3 regions of the Paenibacillus sp. S33 genome follow, and region 1 is predicted to be linked to each of the others. Evidence: riboswitches for the same ligand, from Rfam matches in the RefSeq annotation. Region 1 holds a riboswitch; each other region holds the start of a gene.
What was found. Region 1 has a riboswitch for cobalamin ahead of metE (5-methyltetrahydropteroyltriglutamate--homocysteine S-methyltransferase). Riboswitches for the same ligand answer to the same signal wherever they lie in the genome.
Positions count from the first base shown of each region.

Region 1 (3,280 bases):
GTGCAGGCGGGCCTTGCGGATCTCGGCGGTCTGCGGGAAGCTACCAATGGTCGTCGTAGGCAGTGGAGGCAACTTCAGCTTATTTTGCTGAATCTCACGACGCTCGGCGAAAGGAACGCTGCGTGACAGAGGCTCTTTGGCCAACAGGTCGGCCAGATCGGCAGTTGTCTGTACGCGTGCCGCTGAACTGTTGAAACGGGCTACCGCATCTGCACTTTGTCCAAGCTTGGTGAGTGCGGATGGATCGTGTTTGCCAAGTGCAGCTGTCAGGATGGCGATTTCCTCTAGCTTTTCATCAGCAAAGGCCAGCGCTTGCACCAGCTCCTTGTCCAGCTTGTGCTCTGCCTCCAGGCTGACTGGCACATGCAGCAGACTGCATGATGGCTGTACGATAAGCTGCTCGGCAGTGGTCTGTTCTGCTAACTGACCCAGCAGTGCAGCTACAGCGTTCAGGTCGCTGCGCCATATATTGCGTCCGTCAATGACACCAGCGCCCAGCGTTTTTCCTTTAGGAAAGCCATGCTGCAATATATGCTGAAGATTTTCGCCATCATCATACACAAAATCAAGACCCAGCCCCTGTACCGGAAGTGCGGACAGACGCTCATAATGATCTAGGCTGCCAAAGTAGGTTTGCAGCATTATATTTAAGGAGGGCGCAGCTTGGGTCAAAGCTTCATAGACTTCTTGAATAATGTCCAGATCCTCTACTGGGAATGAGGTGGTCAGGACAGGTTCATCGATTTGTACCCACTGAACACCTTCTGCTGCTAGCTCAGACAGGACACGGGTGTATAAAGGCAGGAAGGTTCTTATAATAGAGGCAAGCTCCTTACGATCATAGCCTTTGGAAAGGGTAACGAATGAATAAGGGCCGATGAGAACCGGTTTACCCTCAATGCCTAGTTCCTGTTTTGCTTCACGATAAGCCTGTAAGGGTTTATTTTCAGTGAATACCGGGACTGCATTTGCCAATTCGGGAACGATGTAGTGATAATTGGTATTCATCCATTTGGTCATTTCACTGGCGGTTGCTCCCTTCTGACCGCGAGCGATCCCGAAGTACACGGACAGAGGAATCGGACCTGCGGGACGATAGTTGAACCGTTCAGGTACTAGACCGAACATCACAGATGTATCCAGCATGTGATCGTAATAGGAGAAGTCTCCGACAGGAATGCGATCAATCCCCTTATCGCGCTGCTTGCTCAGATGCTCCAACCGTAATTTTTTCATTTCCGTCTGCAGTTCGCTTTCGTTAATGCTGCCGTTCCAGAAGCGTTCCAGTGCTTTCTTCCATTCCCGATTTTCGCCGATACGCGGATATCCCAGATTACTGCTAATTAAGCCGGACAATTCAGGCCATTCAATAATGGACATGTACTTTTCCTCCTAGCGGGTAGCTGTTTTATTTTTACGTACCAAAAAAGGCATTCTTCCCCCCAAAGTTAAAAATAAGTAGGGGAAAGAATGCCTCCGTGATTAAAAAATCAAAAATACGGCGACTGCTTTTAACACCTCCCTATCTTCCGTAGGTACTTGCGATGTTGTTAAAATAGGCAGGTCTCCTGACTTACGGATCATGACGCTCAGCATTCCTTCCCGGTCTGTGGACCAGTGGATATATGAACAGCTGAAAGTTCCCCGTTTACAGTGGCGGGACCGTGCCGGATTTGCACCGGCTTCCCTTTTAAGCCTGATCTGAATAGAACAGACACCTATCTCCAAGCTATGCGGTTAAGGTATGACGAATAATTATGCACTCGTATACTTGTTCACCATCATAAGTGAAACTTACAGGATGCGCAATAGAAACTCCAATGGAATCTGTTAGCTATATCTAATCTAAGACAAGCCTTACCCATGATGGGGGCTTGTCTTAGATTAGATATAGCATCTTGCTTGCTGGGTAAGCATCGCCTTATGTCAATGAAACGGTATAGCCTGCCTGAATACTGGCTTTCACATCTACCAGACGCTGGTTGCGACTGCCCCGGAAGGGAAGGGTCAGGTCCTTTTGCTGTTCTACAAAACGACCGTCCACAATCACATCGCACAAAAGCGCCAGTTCCTGTCGCTCCTGATCTGTGAGTAGATCTTCATAGACAAAGCCAGTGTAAGCCCACACGGTTCGGTCGGGACAGGCTTCGCGGAAGTCACGCACAAATTGCGAGCATTCTGCTGCTGAGAAAAACGGGTCTCCCCCGCAGAGAGTCAGTCCATCCAACAACGGATTTTCCATGATGTCACGAATGACCTCCTGTTGTCGTTGGGGGGTGAATGGCTCGCCTGCACGGAAGCTCCATGACTCTGGATTAAAGCATCCAGGACAGGCATGACGGCAACCGCTAATGAACACAACGGTGCGCAGGCCGTATCCTTCGTTCAGAGATTCCGGAATGTAGCCACACAAATTCACTTATGTTTCACCCGGTCTCGAACTTCTGCCTGTTTTGCGGCATTAAAGCGAACGGTATAATCTCCTGTCAGATATCCGGTTACCCGACGTAAGCGCTGAAAGTGTGTGTGCTCCTCATCTGTGCCACATTGGGGGCAGCTTGTCCCGATAATCCCTTCATAACCACATTCCGTACAACGATCCACCGGATGGTTGATGGAGAAATAGCCGATGTTCTGATGCAGCGCATACTGAACAATTTTAAGAAACGCATCCGGGTTATTCCGCGCATTACCGTCCAGCTCAATGTATGAAATCGCACCAGCGTTGCATAGGTTATGGAACGGAGCTTCCAAGCTGATTTTACGAGCAGCCGGGAGCGTGTAATACACGGGAATATGAAAAGAATTGGTGTAATATTCTCGATCATTTACCTCAGGAATAATCCCGAAATCACGTTGATCCAGCAATGTGAACTTGCCCGACAGACCTTCGGCAGGCGTAGCGAACAATGTAATATTTAAATTGTGATATTCACTCATTCGATCGCAATACACGCGCATGGAAGTGATGATTCGCTGTGCCTCGCGGTATACAAAATCATCCTCCCCGTGGTGTTTCCCGTATAGTGCCTTCATGCACTCAGCCAGCCCGATGAACCCGATCGAAAGCGTACCGTGTTTTAGTACGCCTCCCACCTTATCATCTGGTGCCAGTTGTTCTCCACCTTCCCATACCCCTTCGCGCATCATAAAGTCCGAGGCTTTGGCCGGTTGGCTGGTCTGGATTTGATAGCGATGAATTAGGCCATCTACCGCAATGCGCATAACTTCTTCTAGTCTCGCATCAAAGCGATCACGGTCAGGTGTCAGGCGTTTGCCT
Region 1 is NZ_JBSIEZ010000001.1:5,166,181-5,169,460, reverse strand. Features, by position in the region: gene metE (5-methyltetrahydropteroyltriglutamate--homocysteine S-methyltransferase) at 1-1,380, opposite strand, end outside; cobalamin riboswitch at 1,542-1,737, opposite strand; gene nrdG (anaerobic ribonucleoside-triphosphate reductase activating protein) at 1,922-2,419, opposite strand; gene ACWGXJ_RS23470 (anaerobic ribonucleoside triphosphate reductase) at 2,416-3,280, opposite strand, start outside.

Region 2 (3,280 bases), 3.7 Mb from region 1:
GTCATCACGCCCAGAGGAATTTCCGTGGGGGCTAACAACGTGCGAGCCGCCGTATCTGCCCAAGCCATAAAAATAGCTCCACCGAGCGCAGATAATGGAACAATCAACCGGTAATCAGGACCTGTCACCAGACGAATGATATGCGGTACAACAAGTCCCACAAAGCCAATCACTCCACATACCGAGACAGCGGCAGCTGTCAGCAGCGTGGAAATGATCAAAACAGATAGCTTCGTCGCATCTACATGAACTCCCATGTGAGCCGCCTGACGTTCACCCAAAGCCAAAATATTCAGCACACGTGCCCGGTTCCATAGAAATACCAGTCCTATGACCACATAAGGTAAAAGGATTCCTGTATATGACCAACCGCGCAGACTAAGACTTCCCATCGTCCAGTACAATATTTCATTGACCGTCTCCTTCGACATGGCTGTCAGAAAGGAAACAACTGCTCCCAGAAAGGATTGCATCACCACACCCGACAAAATGAGACTTTGTGTCGGAATTTTCCCACCTTCCCGTGCCAACGTCAGCACCATCCACAGCGTCAGCATTCCGGTCGTAAATGCCACTAGCGGCAGCGTCCATATGCCAACAAATGAAAATTGAAGGCCCCAATAGATCAGTACTGCCGCTCCTACCGAAGCCCCCGAGGATACCCCCAGTGTATACGGATCAGCCAAAGGATTACGCAGCACACCCTGAAATCCGGCTCCCGCCAGCGCCAGCGCTGCTCCTACCAACATTCCCAGTAACACTCGTGGCAATCTGACCTTCAAAATAATCTGCTCTGAGGATGTATTCCAATCCGGTATAAACGTATCGCCTAACCACGGAAGGTGGTTAACCAGAATGCCCGTGATCTGGCTGACCGGAAGCTTGGCCGAGCCGATGCCAAGACAGAGCAGCAGCGTCAGCAACAGCAAAACAAGACCTGTCCCTCCAAAGCCGATCAGTTTACGGTTCATTTGAAAATTTCAGGATACACGCCCTTGGCCACTTCCTTGAGACCTTCCGTTACGCGTGGACCCGGACGACTGATCAAATTATCATCCACGGCAAACACCCGGTTGTGGCGAACAGCCGATATTTGATCCCATCCACTGCGAGCTTTAATGATTTCGCCGAGCGTTTGACCAGTTTTGTCGTCCTTGACACTTTTGCTGTACAAAATCACGTCAGGGTTCGCAGCAATAATATTTTCTTCACTAATTTGGTACCACCCCTTCTGCGTGGCACCTACATTTTCGCCGCCCGCCAACGTAATCAGCTCGTCCATAAACTCGCCTTTACCAACTGTCCAGCCTGGTGAAAACTCGACGTATACCCGCAGCTTCTGCCCTTTACCGATATTTTTAACTCCTTCTTTCACTTCCGCTACATCTGCTCTCATCTTGTCAGTCACCGCTCTCGCTTCTTTCTGATGATCGGTGATTTTCCCATACAATTCGATGTTAGCTATGACATCTTCAACTGTCTTCGGTTCCGTTTTAAAAATCATAATTCCCATGTCGCGCAGCTTGGTCGTAGCCTGTTCACTAAGTGATATCCCTGCAAAAACGACTTCCGGGTTAGCAGCAATGATCGCCTCTTCGTTCGGTTTCATAATACCGCCTACTTTAGGCTTTTTCGTAGCTGCTTCCGGGTAATCAGAGTAGTCGGAGACGCCAACTATTTCCTTATCCAGCCCGATGGCGAACAGCGCCTCGGTTTCTGCCGGGGAGACGGAAACGATTTTATCCGGCGCTTTTTTGAATGTAAATTCCTGTCCTGTTGCATCCTTAACTGTGAGTGGGTAAACTGTTTTGCCCGGAGGCTCTTGTGCGGTTACGGTCTTTCCTGGCTGCTGTGCAGAAGTCTGATTCTCTTTATTTTCAGCATTTTTTCCATTAGCGCCACATGCACTCAGCACAACTGCCAATATCAGAACCAATAGACCTGTTGTCCAAACCTTTATTTTTTTTCCTACCATGATTTGCACCCCTTCATAAAAAAATCGTTAAGAGCGTTACTTGAGCATCATCAGATATCTTCTAAATCCAGCCTTCTTTTCCTATCAAAAAAACCCCGCATCCTTATATCAGGACACAGGGGTCACGTTAGCGCAGATCGTGCGCAGGCGGCAGCTTCTTTCCGCACGGACAGTCACTGCGAACACGTCATCCTTTCCTCGAAGGATTATGGTGACAGGCGGACGGGCAGGTATCCTGACTTATGGTAAGATGCATGTCCTGAAATTTCTTCATATGCTTAGTAGCACATAAAGCAGGACTAACGGGCATGTTTCCATTTACAGTGGCGGGACCGCGCCGGACTTACACCGACTTCCCTTTTAACAGCGCAGGCAAGGGAAACCATAGTTTCATCACACTGCGCCGACCTCGTCTGCTGGATATTTGATGTAGTGGTAGTCAAGCCGTTCTTTTACTTGATGATTATAGGTTAAAATGAGGCGGCTTACAACCCAAACAGCCTCTTTATCCACTGGTGTCTAACCTAATGAGGGAGCATTTCGGCTATGTAATTGTACGGTCCTGCCAGCCTCAATTGAATCCTAAATGCTTCTCCCGGCTTCGGATTCAGACTCCAAAAATCATGGCCCGGTATCAGCATACAAGCTAACTGACGAATTACGCCACCATGCGTAACGACCAAAACAGAGAGCGGCCCAGCAGTCAAATCCATGGGTCGAACTTCCATAGCAACACGCCATTCATACAGAGAGTCAAGAAATTTCCGCAAACGATTCACAAAATCTGTCCAAGACTCTCCTCCAGGAGGGGTTATCCGTTGTGGCTCATCAATCCAAGCGCGATACAACGACACATCCTTGAGCATGTCATACGTTTTTCCATCCCACTCGCCAAAATGAAGCTCTCGCAGACGTGGTTCCATCATAGGAGACATAATAGATAGGGAACCTCCAGACGTCAATTCTGATTCCGGCACAATGATCTGCAAGGTCTGGCGACATCGCATTAAATCGCTGCAGTAGATTCGAGCAAAGGACTGCCCCTGCAATTCTTCTTGCAAAGGCTTTAATTCCTGTTCTGCTCCCGGTAGCAAACCTAAGTCGGAGTGTCCCAGATATCGACGTTCCTTATTCCATAAGGTTGTGCCGTGACGAACTAACACGAGTTCCATGTCCCAATGCAGATCTTCTTTAGTATCATACGGCACCTTATCCTCCTGTGAGTTCGGACTTTGTACGTATTCTACCGTCCTTTTTGCTGCTATATCTTGTTTCAAGATCATGTCACTTCCTGCTCGATCATTA
Region 2 is NZ_JBSIEZ010000001.1:1,509,408-1,512,687, reverse strand. Features, by position in the region: gene ACWGXJ_RS07075 (FecCD family ABC transporter permease) at 1-971, opposite strand, end outside; gene ACWGXJ_RS07070 (ABC transporter substrate-binding protein) at 968-1,975, opposite strand; cobalamin riboswitch at 2,184-2,377, opposite strand; gene ACWGXJ_RS07065 (histidine phosphatase family protein) at 2,500-3,258, opposite strand.
Region 2: it holds a riboswitch for cobalamin, as region 1 does, so the genes downstream of both, ACWGXJ_RS07070 (ABC transporter substrate-binding protein) here and metE (5-methyltetrahydropteroyltriglutamate--homocysteine S-methyltransferase) in region 1, are expected to answer to the same signal.

Region 3 (3,280 bases), 210 kb from region 1:
CCGTCATGACGGCAAAGCCCGCAGCAGCTAGCTCCACAGTAGCAGGCAGTCTGTTCCACAGTTCGGCTAGCACGGATTCCTTGGATACATACGAGGTGCCCCAATGCCCTGTGAACACATCCCGCAGCCAGTTCACATATTGAATATGAAACGGTTCGTTTAAGCCTAGTTCCTGCCGTAGCGTCGTCAACGCCTCCTCAGAGGCAGGGACATTATGCGCGGTGAGCAAAATGGTAGCAGGGTCTCCAGGAGCCAGCCGCATCAGTACAAAAGTCAGCGTGGATACAACGAATACAATGATGAGCAGCTGCGCCACACGTTCCAGTATAAAACGAATCATAGGATACGCCGCTCGTTATTCCGCAATATCGGATTGCGCTGTAATGTAGTAATACTCGATCGGATGGGGTGTAAAACCCTCTACCCCTTTTTTCACACCAAACACATTGTCAGGATGCACAATGAAGGACTGTGGCAAATCCGTATTGATGATATCCAGCGCTTGTAGTGTCACAGCATTACGCTGCGCTGTATCCTTCGCCAGCTTCAAGCTGTTAAGAATACTCTCCAGCGGTTTGGAACTATAACGGCTTACATTGGCTTCGCTTTGCGAAGAATAAAACATGTCCATAAAATATTGTGGCTCTCCTGTATGAGCAGTAAGCATACTGTACATAGCAAAATCCCAATCGTTTTTGGTCAACGCCTCGTCGATATTTTCCACCTTGCGAATCTTGACCTGGATTCCCTCTTTCAGCAATTGGCTTTGGATGACCTCAGCCATAACAGAGAGCTCTGGACGCTGAGGAAAAGTCAGCAGCGTAACCTCGAACGGCTTGCCTTGCTTAGTCCATGTCCCTTGGGCGTCCTTCTGCCAGCCATCCTTCGTTAACAGCTGATCCGCCGTTCCGTCCAGCGCTTTACGCTCAACTTTACCGAAGGGAAGAATGCTCGGGAACGGACTGCTTGCTTCCGTACCGAAGCCCCTCATGACGGCGCTCACAATCGATGTGCGTGGAATCAGGCTGTCCACCACCTTACGGTTCGCCGCATCCTTGAATACTGGGGATTCCATATTGTACACGATCATATGGGTGCGCAAGGAGGGAGCCGACAGCACTTGTAGCTTGTCGTTCTTTTTCAGTACCTCTGCGTTATCAACCGGAATATCCGTCGCTACGTCCACCTCGCCGGATTGCAGCGCCATCAGGCGCGAATTCCCGTCCGTAATGAACTTCATTGTCGCCTCAGCCAACCGGGCCTTCTCGCCCCAGTATCCGTCATAACGCTCTACGACCAAGGATTGGTCCTTGTTGAACGCTTTAATTTTAAAGGCGCCTGTCATCGCTGGGTAACTCTGCTCATCTTTCATCGATGCCACATCCAGTACAGTCGTCGATGGATCAGCTAGATTGGACACCAACGCCGCATTCGGCCGGTTTGTCGTGATCTTTAAGGCCAGCGGGCCGCTTACATCAATGGACTTCACATTCAGTAAATCCTTCGCCAGATGGCTTTTCTCGATAGAGCGTAGCAAAGATTCTTTTACACTTGCTGCATCCATACTCTTTCCATTATGAAAAGTGACTTTATCCTGCAAGCTGAACGTCCAAACTGTAGGACTATCCTGCTTCCACTCCTTTGCCAGCCAAGCCACAGGCTCCAGCTTTTCATTCAAACGTACCAGTGTCTCACCTGCACCGGATCGCATCACATCCCAGCTATTATCTCCGTGCGGGTCAACACCTGACGGTTTCCATGTATACGCCATTACCAGCTTTTTACCTGTCGCTGTTTGTTGTACTGACGCGTTCTCATCTTTGCCGGAGCTATTCGACGTCTTATTGCTAGTACATCCCGAAAGAGCCATAACTGCCAGTAACAGCATCACCCCTGTACATATCAACCATGAGCGCCTGCTACGATTGCTAATCATTCGATGAATCCCCCTCTATCTTGTAAAATCATATAAACCTAACGCAAAACGCGAAAAAAGCATTCCAGACCACTTGATCAGCAGTCAGAAATGCTTTCATTATAAAATGTCAAAACACACCTCGAAGCCAACTCCAAAAACATAGAAGGGGTCAGATCGGTTTCAAACATTCCGTATGCAGCACGCCTAACCACCTCCCCAGCATCCCGTGGGTCTGACAGTGATGTCAAAACAGGCAGGTCTCCTGACTCCAGGCGTATCTTTCAGGCCTTCCCGGTTCTTCACAGTTCCAGTGGCTGTTCTGAAAGCTCCAGCAGTATCCTGCTGATGCCTGTATACAGTGGCGGGCCCGTGTCGGAATTAACCGAACTTCCCTTTTAAGTGAACACGCTCAACAACTATCCACATGGTCTCAACAAAACCCCGTACATAGAGTCGTCCGGCTCACACCTGTTTTCTTCCTTTATTTCTTTCCATTACGATCTTATTTTGTTGTCACAGGCTTGTCAATAAATGCTGCACAATAATTCAAATTTGAACGATAAGGTAGAAACAAGACATAACCTTCAATTGCGTGCACGCAATTGAAGTGTTAAAATTAGGTATAGAGTAAACCACCGTGTCCGTATACTAAAAAGAGCCTTCGCCGCGCCAACGGCAAAGACTCTTAGGACTTGAAAGGCTGTGGATCACCACCACGGCGCGCTGCACAACTAAATGTTAATGCAAACGAAACCCACCGTTAGGCGCCTAACCTAATTACGCGGTGGGTTTTCGCTTGTTCCGAAATTTCCGACGTAGCCAGCGATAAAGTTTACGAATACTAAACACCAGGCTTAGTAACGCAACCATCCAACGCAACACATCGTAGCACGACACAAGGTTGACCATCGGCTTCACCCCCTTTCGGGAAGCTGCACCGTGGTCCGAAAACATCCACCACTATTCAAAATCCATAATTTAGATTATACCATGCCCCTTCCTACCACTCTAGCAAGTTCTTCTAGCGCATAAACTGGAAAATGCACCAAATTAGAGCTACCCATTTCATCCCGCAGCTTTATCTATATGTCCCCAGACGGCAAGGGGATCTACTATCTGGATAACTCCATGCCAAAAAGCCGGAAAAGAGGCATACGTCCTCTCTCCGGCTATCTTTATTTATTCCTAATCATCAAACCTTCTGTGGAACCTCCGAAACCGTCACGCTTTTGACCGATTCCCCTTGTTTTCTCGTCAAAACAATGTTCAAGACAATCGCTGTAATCGAACCCGAAACGATACCATTTTGCAACAGCATTTTGGCAAAGCTCGGCAGCTGGTCGAACATTTGTGGCAGAACGG
Region 3 is NZ_JBSIEZ010000001.1:5,374,729-5,378,008, forward strand. Features, by position in the region: gene nikB (nickel ABC transporter permease) at 1-340, opposite strand, end outside; gene ACWGXJ_RS24395 (ABC transporter substrate-binding protein) at 356-1,936, opposite strand; cobalamin riboswitch at 2,154-2,357, opposite strand; gene ACWGXJ_RS24400 (nucleobase:cation symporter-2 family protein) at 3,111-3,280, opposite strand, start outside.
Region 3: it holds a riboswitch for cobalamin, as region 1 does, so the genes downstream of both, ACWGXJ_RS24395 (ABC transporter substrate-binding protein) here and metE (5-methyltetrahydropteroyltriglutamate--homocysteine S-methyltransferase) in region 1, are expected to answer to the same signal.